Regions from separate parts of the Rossellomorea marisflavi genome, predicted to be linked through region 1. Evidence: riboswitches for the same ligand, from Rfam matches in the RefSeq annotation. Region 1 holds a riboswitch; each other region holds the start of a gene.
The links. A riboswitch is a leader RNA that binds a small molecule or an ion and turns the genes downstream of it on or off. The one in region 1 is predicted to bind cobalamin.
Positions count from the first base shown of each region.

Region 1 (8,159 bases):
ATATGACAAACGTGAAGATCTGAAGCGCAAGGAAGCCAACCGCTCCATCCAGCGCGAGCTCGCCCAAAGGCAAAAAGGGAATTACTGATCCTTCCAGTTGCATTTGGCGCTCAGTTTGTTATAATAAATAGTGTCGCAGGGCAAACTGACTGCGATAAGAACAATTGAATAAGTAACCAGTGAGAACTTATTCTTTCCCGTTCTTCCTCATATGGGGACGTTACGGATTCGACAGGGATAGTTCGAGCTTGGGTTGCGAGCCGTAGGGATCGTCTACGTTAAAACGTCAAAGCCAATAATAACTGGCAAAACTAACAATAACCTAGCTCTAGCTGCGTAATAGCGCTTTAGCTGTTCCTCCCTCCATCGCCTATGTGGTAGGGTAAGGGACTCACTCTTAGTAGGCTACGCCGGAGTCCACCGTCTGAGGACAAAGGAAGAGATTAACCAGACTAGCTGCACGGACGCCAGTCGGTAGGCATAAGCTGCAGCGAAACCGCGAATATATCGACTACGCTCGTAGACGCACAAGTGCCGTTATTTCTGGACGAGGGTTCGACTCCCTCCGTCTCCACCAAATACATATTTGGTGGTTTTATTTTGTCTTAAATAGTTAACACAAGCCATCCCGGCTTCCTTCAGGGATGGCTTTTTTAGTGTTTAGAGGTTATTCGTGTTGATACGAGGAGCACGTGGTTCCAGTTCAGCGCTCGCCTTGGCATTTTCATTGTTTCGGTCGTGTTGATTTTGTCTTTCCTTATCCAATGCAGATCGGTTTTCTGATTTGCTCTTTTTATCCTTCATGCCATCGCCCCCTCTTGCTAATATGCTCCAAGAATGAGGGCTTGAATCATACAAAAAAGGACTTGTCGAAACAAGTCCTCTTGCTATTCAATGACTATTTCTCCCACAGTTCGATCAGCCGCCCATCCGGGTCCTTGATCCAAACGAACTGGCCAAAGTCGCCGCTCTGCTTATCCTTCGCAAGTGGGACCCCGACCCGCTCAATGTGAGCGAGTACCTCTTCCATATCATGAACCTGAAAGTTCACCATCACCTGTTGGTCTTTCGGAAAATACTCATCCTCGTTGTCAAACAGTGAGAAGATGGTCTCACTGTTTCCTTCAATTTTTATGATTGCACCGTTCCATTCACCGATATCCAAGCCTAAAACCTTGTTGTACCATTGTTTCAAAGCCTCTGGGTTTTGCGATCTCCAGAAGACTCCTCCGAATCCTTTGATCATTTTTGTGAATCCTCACTTTCTAAATAACTTCTCTTACTACGTTATTTCGGTATAAGATTCACAACTCCTTCCATCATATTCAATTGATTTAAGGCTATAGGTATTGAACTTTTAAAAGAGACGCCCTGAGCGCTAATATAAATCGGGATGACTACCATTATCATGGAAAAAGATTGGTAAAATAATTTTCAATGGTACAAACCCCGACAAACCCCGCCACCCATCAACATCCTTCCCCATTTCCTGATATTCCTCCAATTAACAGTATATTGAATTGAGCGAATGTTTCCATTAAGATGGAGAGGAATATAACTTCATAGGTGCATATTGGTTCAGCCTCGGGTTCGGGGCTGATTAAAAGGGAATCAGGTGTGAATCCTGAGCGGTCCGGCCACTGTAAGTGATGAGCGATCTTTTGGAAATGCCACTGGATGTTAGAGTCCGGGAAGGCGGAAGGGAGCGATGAATCATGAGTCAGGAGACCTGCCTGTATGTGTATTGGTGGAGCCTTCCGGTAAAAGGTGAAGCGAGGTGGATCAGTATGCATGGGGTTGGTATGTGCACGTCGATTTCAAAGCCTTGTTCTTCTTTCGGGAAGAGCAGGGCTTTTTTATATACATATTATTTATCTAGTACAGGGGATAAGGGACACGGGAGGATATGTGAGTGAGAATACTTCAAGCAATGTTGGCAAGTGTATTGAGCGTTGTGCTGTTTTTTGGTGTGCCGGTTGCGGGGATTCCGTCTGGACACGCAGAGGCAGCGACAAGTACGGATGTTTCGCTGGCTGAAATCAATAAAACCATTGAAGGTGCTGCGAATCACATTCTGGACAGCGGTGTAAGTAGTGAGTGGGAAGCCATAGGACTTGCGACAGCGGGATATCCAGTGCCGGAAGCCTATTATCAGAATAATTTCAGTGAATCGGTGGATAGCCAGGTCATCAATCCGTCGAGATACGCTAAGATTACCGATATTGAACGCCACGTGATTGCGGCGGCGGCAATCGGTTTGGATCCATTGTCTGTCAACGGCACAGACTTGATTGAAAAGATCTACAACAGTCATGATGTGTCACCAGGGAATGACACGATGACCCTTCAAGGGAATAACGGACCGATCTTCGCCTTGATCGCGTTGGACAGCCAACAGTTCGAGGTGCCATCAGATGCCAAGTGGACACGTCAAAAGCTGATTGATGAGCTTTTGAAGCAGCAGAATGAGGATGGAAGCTGGTCACTCAGTGCATACATGTCGGGCCCGAGCTATGATATCACGGCCATGGCCTTGATTGCCTTGGCACCCTATACATCCCAGGGGAATGTGAAGAAAGCGGTAGATCGTGCGCTCTCATTTCTATCTGCAGAACAGCAATCAAGCGGAGGATTTGACGATCCATTTGTCGGGGGGACTTCAAGTGAAGCCACTTCCCAGGTGATCATTGCCCTGACGTCGAACGGGATTGATCCGACGTCAAAGGCATTCACGAAAGGATCCAATAATCTCGTCACACACCTTCTGAGCTTCAAGTCGGAGGATGGCGGATTTATGCATGTCAGTCCAGGCAATTCCAACGGGATGGCGACCGAGCAAGCCCTGCAGGCCCTCGTTGCGTATCAGAAATTCTTAAAAGGGGAGGGGAAGCTTTATTCATTCCCTAAACCATTGGAGCCGGAACCACCGACACCCATGCCTGATCCGACCCTTAGCATAAAAGGGGTGAAAGATGGCGAGATTGTTGCAACGCCAGAGATCACGGTCACGGCTGAGGCAAAGGATGGAGAAGGAAACGCCTTGGTAGTCGACGCGAAGTTGAATGATCAGGCCCTTGAAGGCAACAAATCAGGCGAGTTTGTCCTTTCCTTAAATGAGGGGAAGAATGTTCTCATTGTCAGCGCACAAGATCAGAATGAAAAAGTGGTGTCAAAGAAAGTGACCATCCAGTACAAAAAAGAAGCCAAAGATGAGGATCCGCCAAAGCTGCTGGACCAGGTGACCCTAAAGCCTGTATGGAAAGATGGAAAAGGCACGATTGAGATGGATAGTATCAGCAACCTGAAGGAAGGGGGAGATATTATCATCGAGATCCCGGACGATTCGGTTACCATCGTCTTCCCGGATGAAAGCATGAGTGCGATGGTCAATAAAGGGGCGACGCTTCACTTGGAATCATCTCAAGTGAAAATGAAGACTGAATTGAAAGGGTTCTCAAAAAAAGAAGCAGAATTCTCCATCCAGCGCATGGAAGGCATGAAGGAAGCTCTTAGTAACGTGTACGACTTTACCATCAAACAGGATGGGAAAAACATTCATGATGTGAAAGATGCCGTAGAGCTGTCCTTCGCCGTCAAGGAAGAAGAGGTGGACAGCACATCTACCGCCGTTTACTTCTATAATGCCGATACGGGAAAATGGGACCATGTCGGAGGGGACTATTCCGACGGGTGGTTCAGTGTACAACCTGATCACTTGAGCACATTCGCTGTGTTCAACTCGGCACCAACGGGAACGGAAGAGGAAGAGAAAACAAATGAACCAGAAAAAACACAGGATGAGGGAAAAACGGGCTCGTCTCCAAAGGAAAACAAGAAAGACGATACTGTTGTACCGGCAGCCAACCCTTCTTCGGGGAAAAAGCTCCCCAATACAGGAGTGAACGAATGGTATCTTCCAGTCGCGGGAGGGCTCCTTCTACTCACGGGTCTCTCGATCTATTTCTGGGGTGAACGGAAGAAGAGGAAGATGGAGATAAAAGGTTAGGAGGAGTTCGATGAAGAAGCAACGTAAGCTCATACTGTCGATCCTGACGGTGTTCTTCCTTACTCTTGGAGTAATCGGGGTCACCTATGGTTTCTCCGGCGAAGAAGAAAAGGCACCAACAAGTAAGCAAGTGGCGGGTAGCGAAAACTCCGTCGCTTCCGTGACCGGGGATAAAGAAAAACAAAAAGATCCAAACGCTATCACCGATGAACATTCCAAGACTGAGGAACAGGAAGAAAAGAAAGAGGAAAAAGACAAAAACGAGAAATCGGACAGCACAACCACTAAAAGCACAAAAGAGGACGGCAAGGCTGATCCTCAGCAACAAGAAGAAAGAAACGGAACAACGGAACGTCTTGAATCTGAAGGAAAGCCAGACAAACAAGGATCATCGGCATCAAGGAAAGAAGCAAAGACAGAGTCAAACCAAAAAACAGAGAGCCCAAAAGAATCCAAAGCTGCTTCCGTCTCTGAACGTGCCGGATCAACACAACCAGAAAGCAAGGCACCGGCGCCTCAGCCTTCCAAAAAGCCTGCACCCGCTCCAAAACCTGAAAAGGAAGAAAAGCAGGCAGCGACGTCGACAGTCACCTATTCCATTGTGGCAGATAGTCAAATGGGTACGGTGCTCCCTCCGACTTCAGTCGAAATCGAGGATGGGGATACGGTCCTTGATGTGCTCATCGAGGTGACACGTTCTCAAGGAATTCCCATGTCGTTCCGCGGTGGTACAGGAGCGAATGCATATGTAGAAGGAATCAACAACCTATTTGAGTTTGACCGGGGATCCGGCAGCGGTTGGATGTACCGGGTGAATGGGATCTTCCCTAACAGAGGGGCAGGAGTGGTTCCCCTCCAAGACGGAGATCGCATTGAGTGGCTTTACACCATCGACTTCGGGAAAGATCTCGGAGCGGAGCTCAAGCCGTTCCGCTAGAAGAAAGGGGTACGCAACGTGACAATCAGATTGAAAGAACTTCACCCCTTCGTAAGCTTTCTCTACTACGTTTGTGCGGGTGTGTGCATGATGATGTTCACCCATCCGTTGTTCCTGTCTGTATCCATCTTGATCCTGGTAGGGGTGAATATCCTTCAAGGAACCCGGGGGAAACTGATCCGTTCTATGCCTGCGATCGCTTGCATGGGGCTTATCATCATCATCATGAATCCCCTTTTCGTCCGAAGGGGAGCCACCGTGCTGTTCTATTTCCGTCATAATCCCGTGACATTGGAGGGAGTGGCATACGGGATGATCATGGCCATGAGTCTATTGGGGATCTTCATCCTGTTCATTTCATTCAACGATGTGATCCACGGGCGGAAATTCTTATTTCTCTTTTCAAAAGTGTGGCCACAGCTCGCCCTCCTACTAATGATTACGGTGCGTTTCGTACCGCTGCTCATTACCCGGTGGAAGGACCTGTATCACACGCAAAAGCTCAGGGGACACGATATGTTCAAAGGAAGCGTGAAGAAGCGGAGCAGGACGGGCATGCTCTATATGCAAAAGCTCCTCACGTGGTCGTTGGAAGAGGCGCTTCAAACGGCTGAGTCCATGAATGCAAGAGGGTTCGGGGAGAGGAAGAGGTCGCATTATCAGCTGTTCTCATTCCGCTATTCCGATTGGGGAGCGTCCATCGTCTTAGCAGGGATAGCCGGCGTGTGTGTGTATTCTGCACAGCACGGAATCGGGACCCTCAATGTGTATCCACAGCTGGGGACACTCTCATTTTCCCCTTCGGACTGGCTGATCTTGATCCTGTTCATTTGTTTGATGGCATTCCCCATTTTACTTGAAGGAGGCAGTCAACTTCGATGGCATGTATTGAACTCGACAAACTAAGCTTTCATTATCCAGAGGAAGAACAAGCAGCCATCCGCTCCCTTTCCCTTACCGTGGATAAAGGGGATTTCATTGTGATCGGAGGTCCTTCAGGCTGTGGGAAGACAACCCTTCTGAAGCTGTTGAAAAAGGAACTCACGCCGGTAGGCAGGATGACAGGACAGATCAGGATGTCAGATATGGGAGTAGGATTCGTGTTTCAGGACCCGGAAAATCAGATTGTCATGGATAACGTCCTTAGTGAACTTGTATTCGGCATGGAAAACGAGCAATTGGGGACGGAGGAGATGCGGCAACGCGTGGCGGAAATGGTTCATTTCTTCGGTATGGAAGACCTGCTCGATCAGGATACAAAACATCTTTCTGGCGGACAGAAGCAGTTGATGAACGTGGCGAGCGTCCTCCTGCAAAAGCCGGACCTGTTGTTATTGGATGAACCGACGTCCCAACTCGACCCGGTCCAGGCAAAAGCACTGATTCAATTTGTCCACCGTCTGAACGAAGAATTCGGGATGACGATCATCATGGTCGAGCACCGATTGGAAGAGCTCTATCCCATCGCGGATCGGGTGATCCTCATGGAGAAAGGAAGCGTGGCCTATGAAGGGGCGGCAAGGACAGTCGTTTCCACTGTGTGGAAGAACCAGGACAACACGTTTCTTCCGTTCCTTCCAGCCATCGCCAAGCTATACTATACCTTTGCCGTTCAGTCTTACGATACGGGGGTGCCCCTGTCTGTCAAAGAGGCTCAGCGCTGGCTATCGGATCAGTCCATCGGCAGGGTGGAACATCAGCGAGAAGTCCCTTCTGAGCAGGCATTACCTCTACTTGAGATGAATCATGTGAGCTTCAAGTATGCGAAGCGTGCCCCCATGATTCTGAAGGATAGTAGCCTAGAGGTGAGAAAAGGGGATTTCCTTACGGTAGTGGGAGGAAACGCCTCAGGAAAGACGACCCTCCTGAAAATCATTGCGTCGATTCTGAAGCCGTATAGCGGAAAGGTGAAGCTGAATGGGAAGCATGTTTCAAAAAAGTCATCCTGCAGAATGGGCTATCTTCCTCAAAACCCGTTGCTCTGCTTTATGTGTGAAACGCTACAGGAAGAAATCCTGGAGCTTGCCGTCCGTTACGACATCCCGCTACCGGAAGAACGAATGAGGTCCATCGCGACCCGTCTCGGCATTGAGTCGATCCTGGAAAAGCACATTCATGATTGCAGTGGGGGAGAACAGCAGAAGGCGGCACTTGCCACCCTATTATTCATTGAACCAGATCTACTCTTGATCGATGAACCGACGAAGGGAATGGATGCGGTGTCCAAAGATCAGTTCTCGGTCATGTTGGATGATCTTCATCAAGATGGCATGACCATCCTGATGGTGACCCATGACATCGAATTTGCGGCCAGGCATGCTTCACGATGCGCGTGGTTGTTTGACGGTCGCATCACGGCAGACGGAACGGTGAGGGAGGTGTTGGACCATCACTACTTCTATACCACCACGATCAACCGCGTGAGTCAGAATGCCGATGTTCCAACTGTCCTGACGGTAGAGGAGGCATATGAGACATGGAATCTTCACGTGCCGTCCTGATCACCTCCTCTGTCATCACCTTGATTCTCTTATTCGTCTCGGCCATTCTGTTTGACGACAAGCCTTATATGATGATCTGTATCGCCATCATGATCGTAACGGTCATCCCGCTGTTTGCGAGATTCGAACTCCGTGCGATCGGAAGTAAGGAAATCGTTTTGCTGGCGGTACTTGCAGCTATTGCAGCCATGAGCAGGGTACCGTTTGCTCCCCTGCCGAGTGTGCAGCCGACTACCTTCGTAATCATTGTGAGCGCCATCGTTCTGGGGCCCGAAGCGGGATTTTTGATAGGAGCGATGGCGGCCATCGTCTCCAATATCTTCTTGGGTCAAGGTCCATGGACCCCTTGGCAAATGTATGCCTGGGGGATGGCAGGCATGATGGCCGGTTTCCTTCGCAATACAGTGATCATCAATACCAAATGGGGGTTGATGGGATATGGATTTGTCGTAGGTTTTTTATTCGGGTGGTTCATGAATTTGTGGTTCCTCCTGGGCTTCCTTGGTGAAGCCTCCTGGGAAGTATTCGTCTCGGCCTATATCGCAAGCTTTTACTTTGATCTTGCACATGCATTATCAAACGTATTTTTCCTCGGGCTGTTCAGTGTGGGGTGGATTCGGATCCTGGAACGTTTCAAACGGAAATACGGCATTCTGACGCCAGGCTTGCCAAAAGAGGAGGTCTACAAATGAAGAAAGTGATTGGCATCTTGATC
Region 1 covers NZ_CP081870.1:3,444,545-3,452,703, reverse strand. Annotated here, with positions in the region: gene smpB (SsrA-binding protein SmpB) at 1-88, shown strand, start outside; RNA gene ssrA (transfer-messenger RNA) at 214-577, shown strand; gene K6T23_RS18055 (hypothetical protein) at 661-804, opposite strand; gene K6T23_RS18050 (VOC family protein) at 899-1,246, opposite strand; cobalamin riboswitch at 1,558-1,751, shown strand; gene K6T23_RS18045 (prenyltransferase/squalene oxidase repeat-containing protein) at 1,913-4,006, shown strand; gene K6T23_RS18040 (DUF4430 domain-containing protein) at 4,017-4,943, shown strand; gene K6T23_RS18035 (energy-coupling factor transporter transmembrane component T) at 4,962-5,849, shown strand; gene K6T23_RS18030 (ABC transporter ATP-binding protein) at 5,822-7,444, shown strand; gene K6T23_RS18025 (ECF transporter S component) at 7,513-8,136, shown strand; gene K6T23_RS18020 (class D sortase) at 8,133-8,159, shown strand, end outside.

Region 2 (8,159 bases), 1.1 Mb from region 1:
CCATCCGTCACGTCCTGCAGCCTGAAGGATATCGGGTATGAGCATCACGTGACTCAGCAAGCCGGTCGAGAGGATGATCAATAAGCTTAATTGTCTGGGTATGAGTACGGGCTGTAGTTTGATCATGGCTGCCTCCGGAATCTTGGTTGTTTTATCAAGTTTCCCCGGCAGGTGAAAAACGATTCCCTTAATCCACGAAAACCCGAATGAAATGATTCTGATTAGGGTTTTCCTATCGAATTGCATGTGGGCCTGAACGACAAAAGGACCAGCCCTCAGGCTGGTCCTTTGTCATTATTGTACTTTCACTTCGTCAGAACTTTTCCCATTAAGGAAGTCTTGAAGTGCTTTAGAATTCGTTTCGAAATTGACCTCCATCACATTCCCGACTCCGCTATAATCCGCGAACGTATAAGTGCCTTCGAGAGGAAGTGTGAGTTTGTCTATTTCTTTGTCACTGCCCATCACCACATCTTTGACAATCGAAATCTGATCCATTTTGGACATATTCGTTTGGATATATGGCTGTACAGACCCAGCAAGTTTAGGAAGTTTGGTCACTCCCCCGACTGAAAGGACTTCATCCTTCAGTGCTGAAATGACTTCCTGCTGACGCTCCACCCGTCCGAAATCCGATTTGGCATCATAGCGGAACCTGGCATAGCCCAGCAGTTCTTTGCCATTCAATTTCTGGACGCCCGGTTCAAGTGACACACCGATGTTTTTGGACATGGCATGCTCGACATTCATCTCGATCCCATCTGGTGCAAGAATGTCAACCGATTTCTCAAATCCTTTGAAATCTGCAACCATATAATATTGAACATCGATCCCGAAGTTTTCCTTTATGGTCTGGCGGAGAAGTTCAGGTCCACCAAGATAGAACGCTGTATTCAACTTGTACCCTTTATATCCAGGTATCTGTACGTACATATCCCTCATCAGGGACACGATTTTTGTTTCATTGGTTTTCGGATCGACTTGAGCGATCATCATGGAATCTGTGCGGGACTTTTCCTCACCCCTGCTGTCAACCCCGAGCAACAGGATATTGATCCGGCCATTCTCGTCTTTTACGCCATTGAACTCGTAATTCTCGTCTATTTGATCTCCGCCGGCCGCTTTATATCCACTGTAGAACTGTACAGCGGAGTATCCAACGACAGCTAGGATGATGATCAGTAAAAATAATATGATCTTTCTTCCGCGTTTTTTCTTCTTCGTTTTGCGATTGATTCGCGAATCCATTTCCTCACCTACTTTTGTGACTTTCAATTACAGATGCTGGATGTCTGAATGATAATATAGGAGATTCAAATCTACAATCCTTAGTTAATGGATACTATAGCAGATTTCCCCACCAAAATGTTCAGTCGAACTCCTATTCTATCATAAAGAATTGGAAAAGTAAGTATGATATTAGTACTTTTTATTCAGGAATTCATACCCTCCCAGCCGTCATTCTTTGTTTTGAAAGCGCGCACGTTGGTTGTGTACAACTTGTGACAGAGGGCAGAAGGCTCATGATTTTCTTTTGAAGAAACCATACACAAAATGAGCGATGGTCAGATTGAGGATGGCGGATAGACAAAACGTCGCAAAAGAAGGGCTGCTTTTGATGGATTGCATGATCAACGGACAGAGTAAGCCGTAAACGCACAAGAAAACCACTGCTGCCCCTTCCGCTCTCCATTTGCTGAAGATTACCCCAAACAGCCATACGGCTCCTAATAAAAAGGCGATATGATTGAACGATGAAGGCAAAGGACCATTCACAGCCAGGAGGCTCATACCTCCAACGATTGCGACCAGGACTCCTCTGTATGTACCAAGGAAGGACGCAGCAAGGAGTGGCGGCAGACTGATGAGGGTCAAATGTATACCGATAAGGTGGATATCCATTAGTCCTGCAGGAATTGCCAGCAGCACAAAGAAAATAAAGATGGCATGCTTATTCATACGAAGTCCCTCCAGTCAAATGGCGTGTCGACCACAGCAAATTCCATTCACTTCTCTTCCCCTCTTTTATGGTTCTTATAGTTTTGGACTGCCTGCCTGGTCACCTCATGGACCCCCCGGCCAATGAGTTTCCCGATTTTCGTTACAGGACCTGCGAACGGATCCTTCTCCCCGTTCTGGGTAGAAGCGATGAGGATGCTGTCCGTCGGTGTCCCCGTTGCGCTTCCACCTGTACGCGGATCCGTTATCCCTTCATCAAGGAGCGCTTTGACTTTTGCTTCAGTGGATGTTACCAACGCTTCAATAAACGCTTCATCCGTCAAATTCCCTTCTATGAAAACCCACAGGTTGATGGTACCGGGAGCATGGTCGGACGGGTGGAGATAGCTGGTCGAAACATCAATGGCGTTACCCGTACCTGCCGTGACGACGACGAACACCGCCTTATCTCCATCTTCGTATCGTCCATGGGCTGCCAGTGACAAGTCCAATGCCGTCATCATGCCGACGGTACGTGACGGTTCGAGATCATGTTCTTGAATGAACCTGCGCATGTCCCCTGCATAATCAACATGGTCATAGGTCGGTGAGACCCTCCGATTGACAAAATCGGCATACCAACCGATACCTGCCCCGCTCACTCCTGAAGACATGCATTTCAAGTGGGCCGGGGCTGCATAATGAATCACATTTTCTCCTATGGAGAGATGATGCGCCCCCATCTTGGCATGGGCAGCTGCTTCTGCCTCGGGGATGATCATCATTTGAGGTTTGGCCACACTCGGGTGGGCTTGTTTTTGCACCTTCGTGCGGTATACGGATTCGATGTTTTCTTCTTTGAGCACTTCTTCAGGAAGATGGATGGTTTTCGTTTTACCGTCTTCAAGCAATAAAAGCCGGTCACAGTATAGACTGGCCAGATTAAGATCGTGGAAGATGGAGATCACCGTCAGACCATCTTCATGTGTTTGCTTCTTAATGAGGTCGAGTAGGGATTTCTGATAGGATAGATCAAGATGATTGGTGGGCTCATCCAGGAGCAATAATCTCGGCTCCTGAGCAAGGGCTTGTGCAAGGAAGACCCGCTGCCGTTCCCCCCCAGAGAGCTCATGAAGGTATTTGTCCTTGAACACCCCAACCCCTGTCTGATCCATGACGCGCCCCACCACTTCTTCGTCATATTCGGAAACCGTCTTGAGGAAGCCTTTTTGATGGGCATACCGGCCAAGCATGACGGTTTCCTTCACCTGGTAAGAAAAAGTGTCTCCCGAAAGCTGGGGAAGGACGGCTACCATACGGGCAAGCTCCTTGGCGTTGTATGCATTGATGGATTTTCCGGCAATCTCGATTTTCCCGTCCAGCAACGGAAGAAGACCCGTCATGGCTTTCAATAGCGTCGTCTTACCGCTGCCATTAGGGCCGAGTATACCAAAGAATTCCGATTCCCCGATGGAGAAGCTGATATCGTCGACGACCTTCCTTCCTTCATATCCGACCGATACGCGGTCTGCCTCCATCATATGGACGCCCTCCTTTTCTTCAGAAGAATATAAGCAAATATCGGGGCCCCCACTAGAGAAGTGATGACTCCGATCGGCAGCTCAGTCGGAGCGATGATGGTCCTCGATACAAGATCAGCCAGCACGAGGAAACCTCCACCCGTAAGCACTGATAATGGTAGGAGATGAACATGGTCATGACCGACAATCCTGCGAAGGAAATGAGGCACCACCAAGCCGACAAACCCGATCGTACCGGAAACGGCTACAGCCGCCCCTGTGAGGATGCTTCCGGAGATGAGGATCATGAGCTTCCTTTTCTGGACCGATATCCCGATGTAGCGTGCCTGATCCTCCCCGAAACTCATCCCGTTCAACTCTTTGGCATTGAGCAGCAGCAAAAGGACGCCGACCACGAAGAATGGCAGAACGATCCCCACATACTCCCAGCCTCTCATGGACACGCTTCCGAGTAGCCATCCGATGATTTGTCTCAATTCCTCCCCTGTGAGTGCAATCATAAGGGAGATGAAAGATCCCAGGAACGAACTGAAGATGATGCCCGTGAGGATGATGGTCTCCACCTTCATCGTCCTTTCGACCTTTTGAGCAAACCACAGGACGATAAAGATGGTCACGATGGAAAACAGGATGCTTAGAAATGGAAGGGTGAATGGGCCGATGAACGGGATTGTCAGATGGAAAAAGAGCGTCACCACTGCTCCCACTGATGCTCCGGAAGAAACGCCCAGCGTGTATGGATCGGCAAGGGGATTCCGCAAGAGACCTTGAAAAGAAGCTCCCGCAACAGCAAGGGAGCTTCCTACAATCATGGCCAACAGGACTCTTGGAAGCCTGATGGAATAAACGATATTAATGAACATCTGATCTACCTCTGGAGGAACATCTCTGCCAGTCATTTTCGCCCCGATGATCTGGATGATATCCAAGAACGGGACGCGGATTGTACCGACTGAGATGGCGACCAATATAGAAATGATAAGGAATGCAAATGACGCAGCGTAACTGATCCAAATTTTATTCGTTGAATAGCTCCGGATAGACCGCTTTGGCAATTTCCTCTACTCCTTCTACGATCCTCGGACCTGAACGGGTCACAAGATCGGTGTTCACATCATGCACTTCTTTACCCTTGACGGCTTGTACGTCCTTCCATGCGCTGCGGTCTAGGACTTGTTGGACGGCTTGCTCACCGTAAGTCGTGATGATGAGGTCAGGATTTTTTGCGAGTACGTCTTCTTCACTCACTTTGATCCAGCCTTCTTGATCTCCCATTACATTATCGGCATTGATGGTCGCAAGCATTTCATCCACAAAGGTATTCTTCCCGGTGGAATAGATTTCAGGCTCTCCGGACACTTCCACATATACGCTTTTCTTCTCTTTTACAGAAGCGGTTTTTTCTTTAATCGAGTCGATCCCGTCTTTCATGTCTGAAACGACCTTTTCCGCTTCTTCATTCTTCCCGACAAGCTTCCCGATATTCTCGATTGTTGTATAAACTTTATCAAAGCTCGACGCATCACGTACGACATATACAGGAATACCAGAATCCCTGATTTGATCAAGACCGGCTTTTGCTGATACAGCCGTGGATTCATGGGCAAGGACCAGGTCCGGTTTCATCCCTACGATCTTCTCGACGTTGAATTCCATTCCACCGATCTTCTCGATATCTGCCGCTTCTTCCGGATAGTTATCAAAATCGGTCACTCCGACGACGCTGTCTCCGAGCCCCAATTCAAAAAGGATCTCCGTATTACTTGGGATCAGGGTGACAATCTTTTCGGGTGCTTTCTCAAGGGTGATATCATCCCCGAGTGCATCCTCTACCGTGACAGGTTTGGATGCTGATTCACTGCTTTTTTCAGAGGTTTTTTCCTCTGCTTTGTTGTCTGTCGTTCCACATGCTGTCAATAATCCAAGCGCTAGGAACAGGGCTAATACGATCTTGATTGAATGTTTCAATCGTTTCTCCTCCTTATTCGTTCCAGGCGAAAGAAAAACATCCCTGCAACAGGGATGTTAGTGTAAAATGCATCAAGCACCGTACACCCTTCTATCCGCGTAGACGGTGTGATCAGAACATGGGCAGGTCTCCTGGCTCATGAGTATGCGCTTCCTCGCCTTCCCATTTCTCAGAAACAGTGGCGTTGAAGGAGCAAACCCATTTACAGTGGCGGGACCGCGCCGGAGTTGAACCGGCTTCCCTATTATGAGGCGTCAAGCGCCTCACCCATGATCGTTATGTAAGATTATCCACTCAGAATTATACACAAGTTTACAAGGATAGTGAATCTTTTTTCACATCCAGCATGTCGAATGCCGTCTTCTAAGGGCTTTGAGAATCCATTCGTGATATAATGGACCATATTGAGAGATTCATCGGCCCAGCGCGTCAACATGATAAGGAGTTTTTTTTATGTCAATTCGATATGCATTGCTCGGTTTATTGGCCAAGCAACCTCAGACGGGCTATGACCTGTTCCATACATTCAAAACACAGCAAATCTACTATTGGAGCTCTACCCACTCCCAGGTTTACAAGGAACTCGGGAAGATGGAAGAAGAACATCTGACCACTCATAATATCGTCTATCAGGAAGGCAGCCCCAATAAGAAGGTATACACGATTACCCCTGATGGAGAACGCCACCTGATCGAATGGATGATCCATACCAAGAGCAAACCAGCCAAGATCAAGGATGAGTTCCTGATCAAGACTTCTGCCTTTCACGTTATTTCAAAAGAAGAAGCCATCTCTCTCCTTCATCGGATGAAGGCGCACAACGAAATGGTGGTCACCGGGACCGGGCAGTGGAAGGAACAGACGTTTCAAGGCAAAAAACCCGGGTATGATCTGGTTGGAGAATATTTGACGGCGGAGTATGGAATCAGGTACGCGCAAATGTATGTCGATTGGTGTGACTGGGCGATCAAGGAGATTCAATCTCTTCCTGAAAATACGGAATCTTGACAACTACTATGAATTGGAGGACGAATTGATGGGTGCACATACACATTTGGCAACATTCGCAGGAGGATGCTTCTGGTGCATGGTGAAGCCTTTTGATGAGCTTCCGGGTATACACGGAATCGTTTCCGGCTACACGGGGGGGCACGTCAAGGACCCGGCTTACAAAGAAGTGAAGGAAGGAAACAGCGGTCACTATGAAGCGGTTCAGATCACATATGATCCCGACCTCTTCCCATACGAACGGCTGCTGGAGTTATATTGGCCACAAATCGATCCAACGGATGATGGCGGTCAATTCCAGGACCGTGGTGACCAATACCGCACGGCCATCTTTTATCATGATGAAGATCAGCGGATTGCAGCAGAAGCCACAAAAAAAGAGATCGAAGAAAGCGGCCGGTTTAAAAAACCCATCGTGACGGCGATTCTCCCTGCTTCCACTTTTTATCCTGCTGAAGATTATCACCAGGACTTCTATAAAACAAATCCCGATGAATACAAGGAAGACCGAGCCAAGTCCGGAAGGGACGAATTCATCGAGGAAAACTGGAAAGAATGATCACAAAAATGCCGCGTGGGTGTAAACATCCACGCGGCATTTTATTATCCAGTGGCTCTTCCGGCTTTCGCTTGTTCCTCGAGGATCAGCTCTGCTGTCAGTTGTCCTGACAATGAAACCATCGGGACCCCTCCACCTGGATGGGTCGATCCCCCCACAAAATATACATTGGACAAGATCCGGCTTTTATTCGGAACCTTGAAGCCTCCATTTAATTTTCGATCCGTCACCGTTCCATAGATCGAACCGCCATTCGACCCGTAAAGCTTCTGAATATCATTCGGTGTAAAGGTGTATTCAAACTCGATATGCTCCCTGAGCCCTTCTACACCCATGCGCTCCAGCTTGTTCAGGATCACTTCCCTGTATGCTTCTTCATGCCGGCTCCAGTCTTCTCCTTTTTTCAATGGAGGTACATGTGTGAGGATGAATAGATTCTCTTTTCCCACAGGTGCCTGAGAAGGATCTGTTTTTGAGGAAATCCCGATATAGACCGTAGGATCATCCGCCATTTTCTTTTCTTCAAAGATCTGATGAAATTCTTTCTTCGGGTCTTCACTGAAGAAGAAGTTATGATGAGAGAGATGGTCATACGTCTTGTCTACGCCAAGGAGCATCACTAGGCCGGATACGGATGGTGCATACTTGCTCAGCTCCTCCACTTCCGTTTTCGCTTCAGGCAGCTCACCGAGAAGTGACTGATAGGCTGGGATCGCCTCGAGATTGGATATGACGAGATCTGCAGGAATCACCTCACCAAGCTTCGTTCGTACACCCTCTGCGCGGCTACCCGTCGTCACGATATCCTCCACCTCACAACGAAGCCTCACATCGACACCAAGCTCACCGAGGAGTTTCTCCATCGCTTCTGCGATTTTATACATTCCGCCTTTGACGTAATGAACACCGATCCCCAGTTGAACGTGAGTCAATTGGGACATGATCGCAGGGGATTGATACGGAGATGACCCTACATACATGATCAAGAAATTAAACAGCTGCCTCAGGTGTTTATCCTTGATGAACTTGCGGGTGGCGGCATCCATCGACTTCATGGGATCCATCTCGAGAAGTTCCTTCACCCCGTGCATCATCCGCAGATCCTGAAGACCACTGATGCTTTTTTTGTAGAAGCTTTTCATCG
Region 2 covers NZ_CP081870.1:2,336,619-2,344,777, forward strand. Annotated here, with positions in the region: gene K6T23_RS12200 (endospore germination permease) at 1-126, opposite strand, end outside; gene K6T23_RS12205 (LCP family protein) at 295-1,248, opposite strand; gene K6T23_RS12210 (hypothetical protein) at 1,522-1,959, opposite strand; gene K6T23_RS12215 (adenosylcobinamide amidohydrolase) at 2,007-3,479, opposite strand; gene K6T23_RS12220 (FecCD family ABC transporter permease) at 3,476-4,534, opposite strand; gene K6T23_RS12225 (ABC transporter substrate-binding protein) at 4,497-5,447, opposite strand; cobalamin riboswitch at 5,553-5,734, opposite strand; gene K6T23_RS12230 (PadR family transcriptional regulator) at 5,902-6,456, shown strand; gene msrA (peptide-methionine (S)-S-oxide reductase MsrA) at 6,485-7,015, shown strand; gene K6T23_RS12240 (phytoene desaturase family protein) at 7,060-8,159, opposite strand, start outside.
Region 2: linked by a shared signal. The riboswitch ahead of K6T23_RS12225 (ABC transporter substrate-binding protein) and the one ahead of K6T23_RS18045 (prenyltransferase/squalene oxidase repeat-containing protein) in region 1 are both predicted to bind cobalamin.

Region 3 (8,159 bases), 290 kb from region 1:
CCGCTTCCCATGCCCCGAAGAATACAATGAAGATCAAGCCTTGGTAAAGCCATACCAGGCGTTTTTCTTTTTTCAGGCTCTGAATATACTCCTTGTGTTTTTGATGCGTATCACGCGTCAAGGCTTTCAAGCTCCTTCCATATCATTTGGAAAAATGCAGGGTAATCATCGTGATTCCTGACATCAAACGGTGTTTGCCCGCGCAACCCGGCCGGAACCTCGAAGGTCGCATGGATCCGTCCGGGTTTGGCTGCGAACAGATAGATGCGGTCGCTCATGGCAATCGCTTCGCCGATGTCATGGGTAACGAGGATCGCCGTCTTCCCGAATGACTTCAATGTAGTAAAGACGAGATCTTCAAGCTTCAGTTTCGTCTGGTAATCGAGGGCGGAGAAGGGTTCATCGAGGAGAAGGAGCCTCGGTTCAGTGATCAGCGTCCTGATCAGGGCGGCCCGCTGCCGCATCCCTCCAGACAATTCCCTTGGATAGAGGTTTTGCACCCCTTCAAGGCCCATTTCCTTCAAAAGGGCAGAGGCCTCTTTCCTTTTCTCGGGGGTAACGGTGCCCTTGATGGACAGACCGATCAGAATATTCTCCTCGATCGTCTTCCACGGGAAGAGATAGTCCTGTTGGAGCATGTATCCGGTCAGGTCCCTTCTTTCGGAAATGGGGCGCCCTTCAAGGTTCACGGATCCTTCTGTGGGATCCATGAGGCCCGCGATGATGGAAAGGAGGGTGGTCTTGCCGCACCCGCTCGGTCCGATGAACGAAATGAACTCACCTTCATCCACATGAAGGGAAATATCCTCGATGGCGGAATTGGCTGATTTCAAGGAAAAGTACGTATGGCTGATGGAATCCAACGATAAAAAACTCAACAGTGAACCCTCCTGTCTGATACGTAAGAAGGGCTGACTCATCCGTCAGCCCGATCTTAGCTATTCTTTGGATGCTTTTTCGGCAATCGACGTATTCACCAGTGTGTCGTGATCGATCCTTTCAGGCAGTTCTCCCGCTTCATCCATGATGTTCTGGAGATTTTCCCACTCTTCCTGATCGAGTATCGGATCGGTAGCATAGGAGCCTTGTGATTTGTAGCGGTCCACGACGGTTTCCATAATGCCGGGATCTGTATCCTCGAAGTACGGTGCAATCACATCGGAGATCTCTTTCGCACTAGCTTGATCGACCCATTGCTGTGCCTTATAGAGGGCACGGGTGAACTTATCGACGGTTTCATCGTTCTTGTTCATGTAGCTTTCTTTTGCCATGAAGGTCGTATAAGGCACATGTCCGGACTCGGTGCCGAATGAGGCGACAATATGGCCTTTTCCTTCTTTCTCGAAGATGGAAGCGGTCGGTTCGAACAGCTGTACATAGTCACCTGTACCGGATGCGAAGGCATTCGCCACATTGGCGAAATCGATGTTCTGGATCAAGTCGAGATCCTTGTGCGGATCGATGCCGTGCTCCTTCAGCACATATTCGCCGACCATCTGTGGCATGCCGCCTTTACGCTGGCCGAGGAAGGTCGTTCCCTTCAACTGATCCCACTCGAAGTTCTCCACCTTTTCCCTGGAGACAAGGAAGGTACCGTCTGTCTGGGTGAGCTGGGCGAAGTTGATCACCGGGTCATCCGAGCCCTGTGCGTGGACATAAATGGACGTTTCCGATCCGACAAGGGCGATGTCGGCTCCGTTCGACAGGAGGGCCGTCATCGTCTTGTCCCCGCCCCAGGTGGTTTTCAGCTCGACATTCAATCCTTCGTCTTCGAAGAATCCTTTCTCTATTGCTACATATTCGGGTGCATAGAAGATCGATCGGGTGACTTCTGCCACACGTACTTTCTCAAGGGGTTCTGCCTGTTTCCCGCAGCCTGAGGTCAATAAAGCAATTCCGGCGACTGCCATGCCGGTCCGTATCCACTTTTTCACAGCCGTTTCCTCCTTTACTGCATGACCGACATTTTACCTGTCACGCACGGTTTTCATTTGCTAAACCATTGTATGTTTGGGGTAAAATATGTGTGAATACCCATGGGAAAGGAAGAGATGATGAAAAACGGGACGATTATACAAAAATATGAATTCCCTTCCCCGAATCCTTCGATCAGGATGTACGAGCTGACGTATATGTCTGGCGGATTGAAGGTGAAGGGGATGCTTGCGGAGCCAGCGAACGGCAGCGGGTACCCCGGCTTCCTATACTTAAGGGGAGGAATCAAGGGAGTGGGGAAAGTGAGGCCAGCGAGGATCGGCCAGTTTGCTTCCCACGGCTTCATCGTCTTTGCCCCTTATTACCGGGGGAACCTCGGTGGAGAGGGAAGCGAGGACTTTGCCGGTGATGATCGCGAGGATGCCGTATCTGGAGTGGAACTTCTGCGGGATCATCCTCGGGTGACAGGAGGGATCCATGTGTTCGGATTCTCCCGCGGCGGGGTGATGGCCCTTCTGACGGCCATCGAACAGCCTGATGTTGCTTCCGTCGTCTCCTGGGGAGGAGTAACGGACATGTTCCTTACATACGAAGAGCGGGTCGATCTGCGCCGCATGATGAAACGCGTCATCGGCGGAACCCCGAAGAAAGTACCCGAGCGTTATGAGTGGAGAACGCCGCTCTTCCAGCTTGATCGCCTGAAGGCACCGGTCCTGATCATTCACGGTGAACAGGATCAGAACGTCTCCATCGAACATGCCCACCGCCTTGAAGCGGGGCTGAGGGAAATGGGGAAAACCGTTGAGACACAGTATTATCAAGCCTACACGCATTATTTCCCGCCACGTAAGAATCAGGAAATCGTTGCAGGAATGTGTGAGTGGATGAAAAAACAAGAGGGGGAATGAGCAATGGGCATGCCGATGGAACTGAACACCATGATCGTAACGAAGAATAACGAAATTAGAGAGGAAGAGAATCTCTTCACGCTTGTGAAAGAGGGGTACCGCCTCTACCCGATGGAGATTCCCATTGAAGTAAGGGTGACTAAACACAGCGAGCCGAACGCCATCGGCCGAATCGAAAAACTAAGTTGGAAAGACGGAGAAACATCGATTACGTACCGGCTGCTTTCTTTGAACTCGACAAACTGAAGTAGCCGGCAGGTTCATCGATGACAGGCAGGAATCCTTTCTGTATGATGGGAAAAAGAAGCTTTTTTTCCAAGGAGGAGATGAATGTGGCACAATCGGTCAACCTGCAAGCGAAGCTGGCCCCTTACCGTACAGCACTTGATGGAACGGAGATTCCGTCTGTCCATCTACATATAAAAGAAGGGAAAACTGGCCCTTATGATAGTAAGATCGCCGGGGATCCATATTTCCCGAAGGCGGATGAGTATCCTGTGGACGGGGAGGGGCACCCGATGAAACTGTTGGCCCAGATCAATTTCGGTCAGCTCCCGAAGCTCGAAGATTATCCCGAATCAGGACTTCTGCAGATCTTCATTTCGGTACATGATGATCTGTACGGAATGAACATCGACCAGAAGCAGGACCAAAAGGATTTCCGCATCAGATTTATAGAAGAGCCGTTCCTGCCGAAAGAAGAGCTGATATCCGATTTTTCTTTCGTGAAAATCCCCGATGACGTGTATTTCCCTGTCACGAAGGAAGGTGCCGTCCTGGCGGAATTGACCAGTGAAACAATCAGCGCCGGCGACTACCGCTTCGAGAAGGTGTTCGGGAAGGAAAGCTGGGATCTGTTTGAATCCATGACCGATGATGGTGAAGAGGCAGACGCCCTCATGGATGAATTCTATGAAACCCAGAGCGGTTTCGGACATAAGATCGGAGGATATCCGGGCTTCACACAGGAGGATCCGCGTCAGTATGAAAATCAGGATCATGCACTCCTGCTGCTTCAAATCGACTCGGATGATGAAGTGGACATGATGTGGGGTGACTGCGGCATTGCCAACTTCTTCATAAAAAAAGAAGATCTTAAGAAGAAACAGTTCGGCAATGTGGTCTATAACTGGGATTGTTCATAATACAAGGCCGGTTGCAAAAAATGTTTTAGTCATAGCAAAACCCGAATTCATTTGCCTACGATCAGGCGATTGAATTCGGGTTTTCACCTTTTTTGGAATAAAAGAATGTTATTGGTCCCAGCGGTTGATTGGAGTGCAAGACATAGACTCCTGCGGGAGAGTAGCTAATGTGAGACCCGCAGGCCTGCCAAGGAGGCTCACGGGCTACCCGCGGAAAGCGAAGGCTTGCACGGAAATCATGAGCGGCATAAAGAACCTACACTGTTCGTGTCCATCATTTTTCAATCTCTTCATAGAGGAGGTATCGTTCGTCAGAAGTCTTGGCGATGAGATAGGTGCTGTGGTCCTTCACATAATAAAGATCCGTTCCCTTCTTCAGATGATTCGCCGTATAGTCTTTTTCAGGGTGGAACTCATCCCCGATCTTCTCCTTGATCACCCCTGCTTTCCCGTCGAGGGTGAGCGTCTTCTTCACAGGCAGCAGCACATATCCTTTCCCGTTCAACACCAGCATATCCCCGTATCCACACAACTCGTAGCTCTTTTCTTCACTTCCGCAGCCTGCCAGCAGCAGGAAAACGAAGCTCAGTGGGATCAACCATTTCATGCTATCATCCCTTCTTGTTTGTTTGTCCTTTTCATTCCTATTCAGAACCGGACGGGTTCATGAGAGGGATCTGAAAAAATAGAAACACCCCAAGGGGGCTCGCATGGTATAATGGTCCTTAAGTGAATAGACCTTCGCAGAAATCAGGTGCGCTCGCGCATAAAGGGAATCCGGTGAAAAACCGGAGCTGTTTCCGCAACTGTAAGTGCTAACGAACCAAGGGAAAACCCACTGTTCAACCATTGAACGGGAAGGGCCTTGAAGTAGGATGATGCACAAGCCAGGATACCTGCCTGATTTCCATCGTATTATGCTCTTCGGAAGTTAAGGGGATGGTGCGGCTTGATGCATCTTTTTTGATGATGATTGCCGGCCGTTTGGCTGGTTTTTTTTATGCCCGTTTCCGCTACGATCGGTGATTCACTAAAAGAGAAGAAAGGGAGGATGAATGTGGGAAAAAAGGATTTCAGGTACATCTGTTATCCGTATATGAGGGAATCCCAGTCGACGGTCGACTTTGAGATCAGGACGGATTCCCTGGCAACGAGGATCGGTCAGGCTTCTTCATTGACAGAGGGGAGAGTCCGTGAAGATCTGCTTTATCTTTGTGAGATGGCGTATCACCTGAATGGTTCGGTGCGGGGGGAGATGGCCATCACCCTCCAGGATCTGCAGCGATTGAGCGACCTGTATGACACGTACGTGAACGAAGTGGAAGAGGAAATCAGAACGTTCCTGCTTCCCCAGGGATGCTACGCGGCGACGGTCCTTCATACGTGCAGGAGCGAAGCGAAGAAATCGGTCAGGGCCCTTCATAAGGTAAGCCTCGAACAGAAAGTGGACAATCTGCTGTTCAAATATGCGCACCTGATGGCAAATGTCCTGTTTGTCATGGCCGTGTATGTGAATAAAGGTGAAGGGGTAAAAGAAATTCCTTTTATCAGCAAGTCCTATGGAGTATCAAAATCAGGCAAGGGAGAATAGTGAGATGAAAAAACAAGCATGGATCGGATTGTTCATCAGCATCGGTCTCATTCTATCAGGATGTGGAGCCGGGGAAGAAACAGCATCAACGAAAAAAGAAGAAAAGTCTACTGCCTATAGCGTCAAGGATGACCGGGGAGAAGAAGTCACATTCAAAAAGGTACCGGAGACCGTCGTTTCCCTGCAGCCGAGCAATACAGAGATCCTGTATGCAGTCGGAGCAGGGGACAAGGTGGTCGGGGTGACAGAATTCGATCATTATCCGAAGGAAGTGGAGGATCTCGAGGTCATCTCCGATTCCATGACAGTGAATACGGAAAAAGTGATTTCCTTGGATCCGGACGTGGTGATTGCCTATACAACAGGTGATGAAGCAGGAGTCAAGCAGCTTGAGGATGCGGGCATTCCGGTTTTCGTCATCCAGTCTGCTCAAACCTTTGACGACGTATACGGCGACATCGAACAGGTGGCAAAGGTGATGGGGGCTCAAAAAAAGGGGAACGAAGTGATTGAAGGAATGAAGAAGCAAATCTCCGATGTCGGGGAAAAGGTCAAGTCCCTTGACGAAAAAGAAAAGGTCTATTTTGAAATCAGTCCAGCCCCTGAGATCTATACGGCCGGTAGCGCGACCTTCCAGCAGGAGATCCTCCAGGTTGCTGGTGTGGATAATGTATTTGCCGATCAGGAGGGCTGGCCGAAGCTCGGAGAAGAAGAAATCATCAAACGGAACCCGGCAACCATCCTGACTACAGTGAACTATGTGGAAAATCCAGTAGATGAAATCAAATCCAGGACCGGCTGGGACACCATCGATGCCGTGAAGGGTGAACGGGTCATCTATCTTGATTCCGATGTCATGTCCCGACCGGGCCCGAGGATCGGTGAGGCAGTCGAAATCACAGCCAAGGCTGTTTATCCGGACCTTTTCTAGAATTCAATCATAATCGTGTAAAAGAAAGCCTTTTCAAACTTGCTTTTAATATGTAAACTAATAATATAATTAAGTTTACATATTTTAAGGGGTGCATGTAAATGGATCGAGACAGGTTGAGAATGATTATTCAGTGCGGGGTGTTTGCGGCGATCACGGGAATCTTTGCGCAGATCGAGATTCCCCTGCCCCTCGTGCCCATCAGCGGGCAGACGTTGGCAGTGGGATTGACGGCGACGATTCTTGGGAGCCGTTATGGGGCGTTTGCCCTCATAGGATACACAGCTATCGGTGCAGCCGGACTCCCGGTGTTTGCAGGGATGAGCGGAGGTGCCCATGTCCTGGTCGGACCGACGGGAGGGTACATCTTCGGTTTCGTCGCGGCGGCTTATGTGACAGGATTGATCCTGGAGAAAACCTCTTTCAACCTGCCCATGGCCATGGTAGCCAATCTGGTCGGGATGGTCGTGACCCTGATTCTCGGGACGATCCAGTTGAAGTTCGTGGCAGACCTTGGGTGGAGCCAGGCGATGGCAGCAGGGGTCTATCCGTTCCTGGTAGGAGGAGTGATCAAGGCGGCCCTTGCCAGTTGGCTTGGGATCGTCGTACGCAATCGCTTGGTGCAGGCCAGGTTGATCAAGCCGGCAGTCGCCTGAAGAGCTTTCGAACAATAAAGGAAAGAGATGGGCACAAAACTAAAAAAGGCCCCTTTAATGCCGAACACGATCAGTATAGGATCTTAATACCGCTCATGATTTCCGTGCAAGACTTCGCTTTCCGCGGGTAGCCCGTGAGCCTCCTCGGCACGCCTGCGGGGTCTCACATCAGCTACTCTTCCCGCAGGAGTCTTCGTCTTGCACTCCGATCAACCGCTGGAAACGATGTAATTTGAATATTCATTAAACGAACGTAAAACCCGAATCATTTGCTTTATCGTAGGCAAGTGATTCGGGTTTTTCTATGACTAAAACATGTTCGTCTCAGCCTCTTTTTAATAGCTGAACATCGACCAGTAGCCGATGTCATGAAATCCGATTCGTTTATAGATCTTGCCTGCATCCGGGTTATCATAGAAGAGGCAGAGCTCCTTTCCTTCCCTTAGAAGATCCCCCACAAGCTTGGACATGCACTTACTCGCGTAGCCTCTTTTCTTGTAATCGGCATGGGTGCAGACCCCGACAATCATGGCCGATTTCGAGTTCTCTGCGGTAGTGGAAGCGGAGGCAGCCAAACGACCGTCCCCTTCAATGTAATAGCTCCTGGCAGCACCGGCTTTCATGCTGTGCTCCTTGCTTTCCACTGAGATATTGGAGTGCTCGAATTCCGGAACGGTGAGAAGGAGTTCGACAAGGGCGGGGATGTCTTCGATTCCCGCTTCTTTCACCATGGACAGGTCACTTTGATCGAGTGATTCCCCTTGGGTGCATTTGGCATAGTGAAGATGCCTTTTCTGCTTCGTCTCCCGGGAAATGAAAGGGTCAAGCTTCGAAACGATCTCTTTCAGTCCTGAAATATAGAGGAACTCCTCATCTTTATTGATGATGGAGGCAAATCCTTCTGCATCATACTCACCGGGTGCATATGGTATGTAGTTTTCCCTGTATCTCAGGAGTACACCGCGCAATACTCCTTCATCGGTGAAATCCCCC
Region 3 covers NZ_CP081870.1:3,158,852-3,167,010, reverse strand. Annotated here, with positions in the region: gene K6T23_RS16505 (ABC transporter permease) at 1-121, opposite strand, end outside; gene K6T23_RS16500 (ABC transporter ATP-binding protein) at 111-878, opposite strand; gene K6T23_RS16495 (ABC transporter substrate-binding protein) at 939-1,910, opposite strand; gene K6T23_RS16490 (alpha/beta hydrolase family protein) at 2,055-2,843, shown strand; gene K6T23_RS16485 (DUF2584 domain-containing protein) at 2,847-3,089, shown strand; gene K6T23_RS16480 (YwqG family protein) at 3,176-3,988, shown strand; gene K6T23_RS16475 (hypothetical protein) at 4,263-4,595, opposite strand; cobalamin riboswitch at 4,724-4,906, shown strand; gene K6T23_RS16470 (hypothetical protein) at 5,040-5,579, shown strand; gene K6T23_RS16465 (ABC transporter substrate-binding protein) at 5,584-6,510, shown strand; gene K6T23_RS16460 (biotin transporter BioY) at 6,612-7,166, shown strand; gene K6T23_RS16455 (GNAT family N-acetyltransferase) at 7,502-8,159, opposite strand, start outside.
Region 3: linked by a shared signal. The riboswitch ahead of K6T23_RS16470 (hypothetical protein) and the one ahead of K6T23_RS18045 (prenyltransferase/squalene oxidase repeat-containing protein) in region 1 are both predicted to bind cobalamin.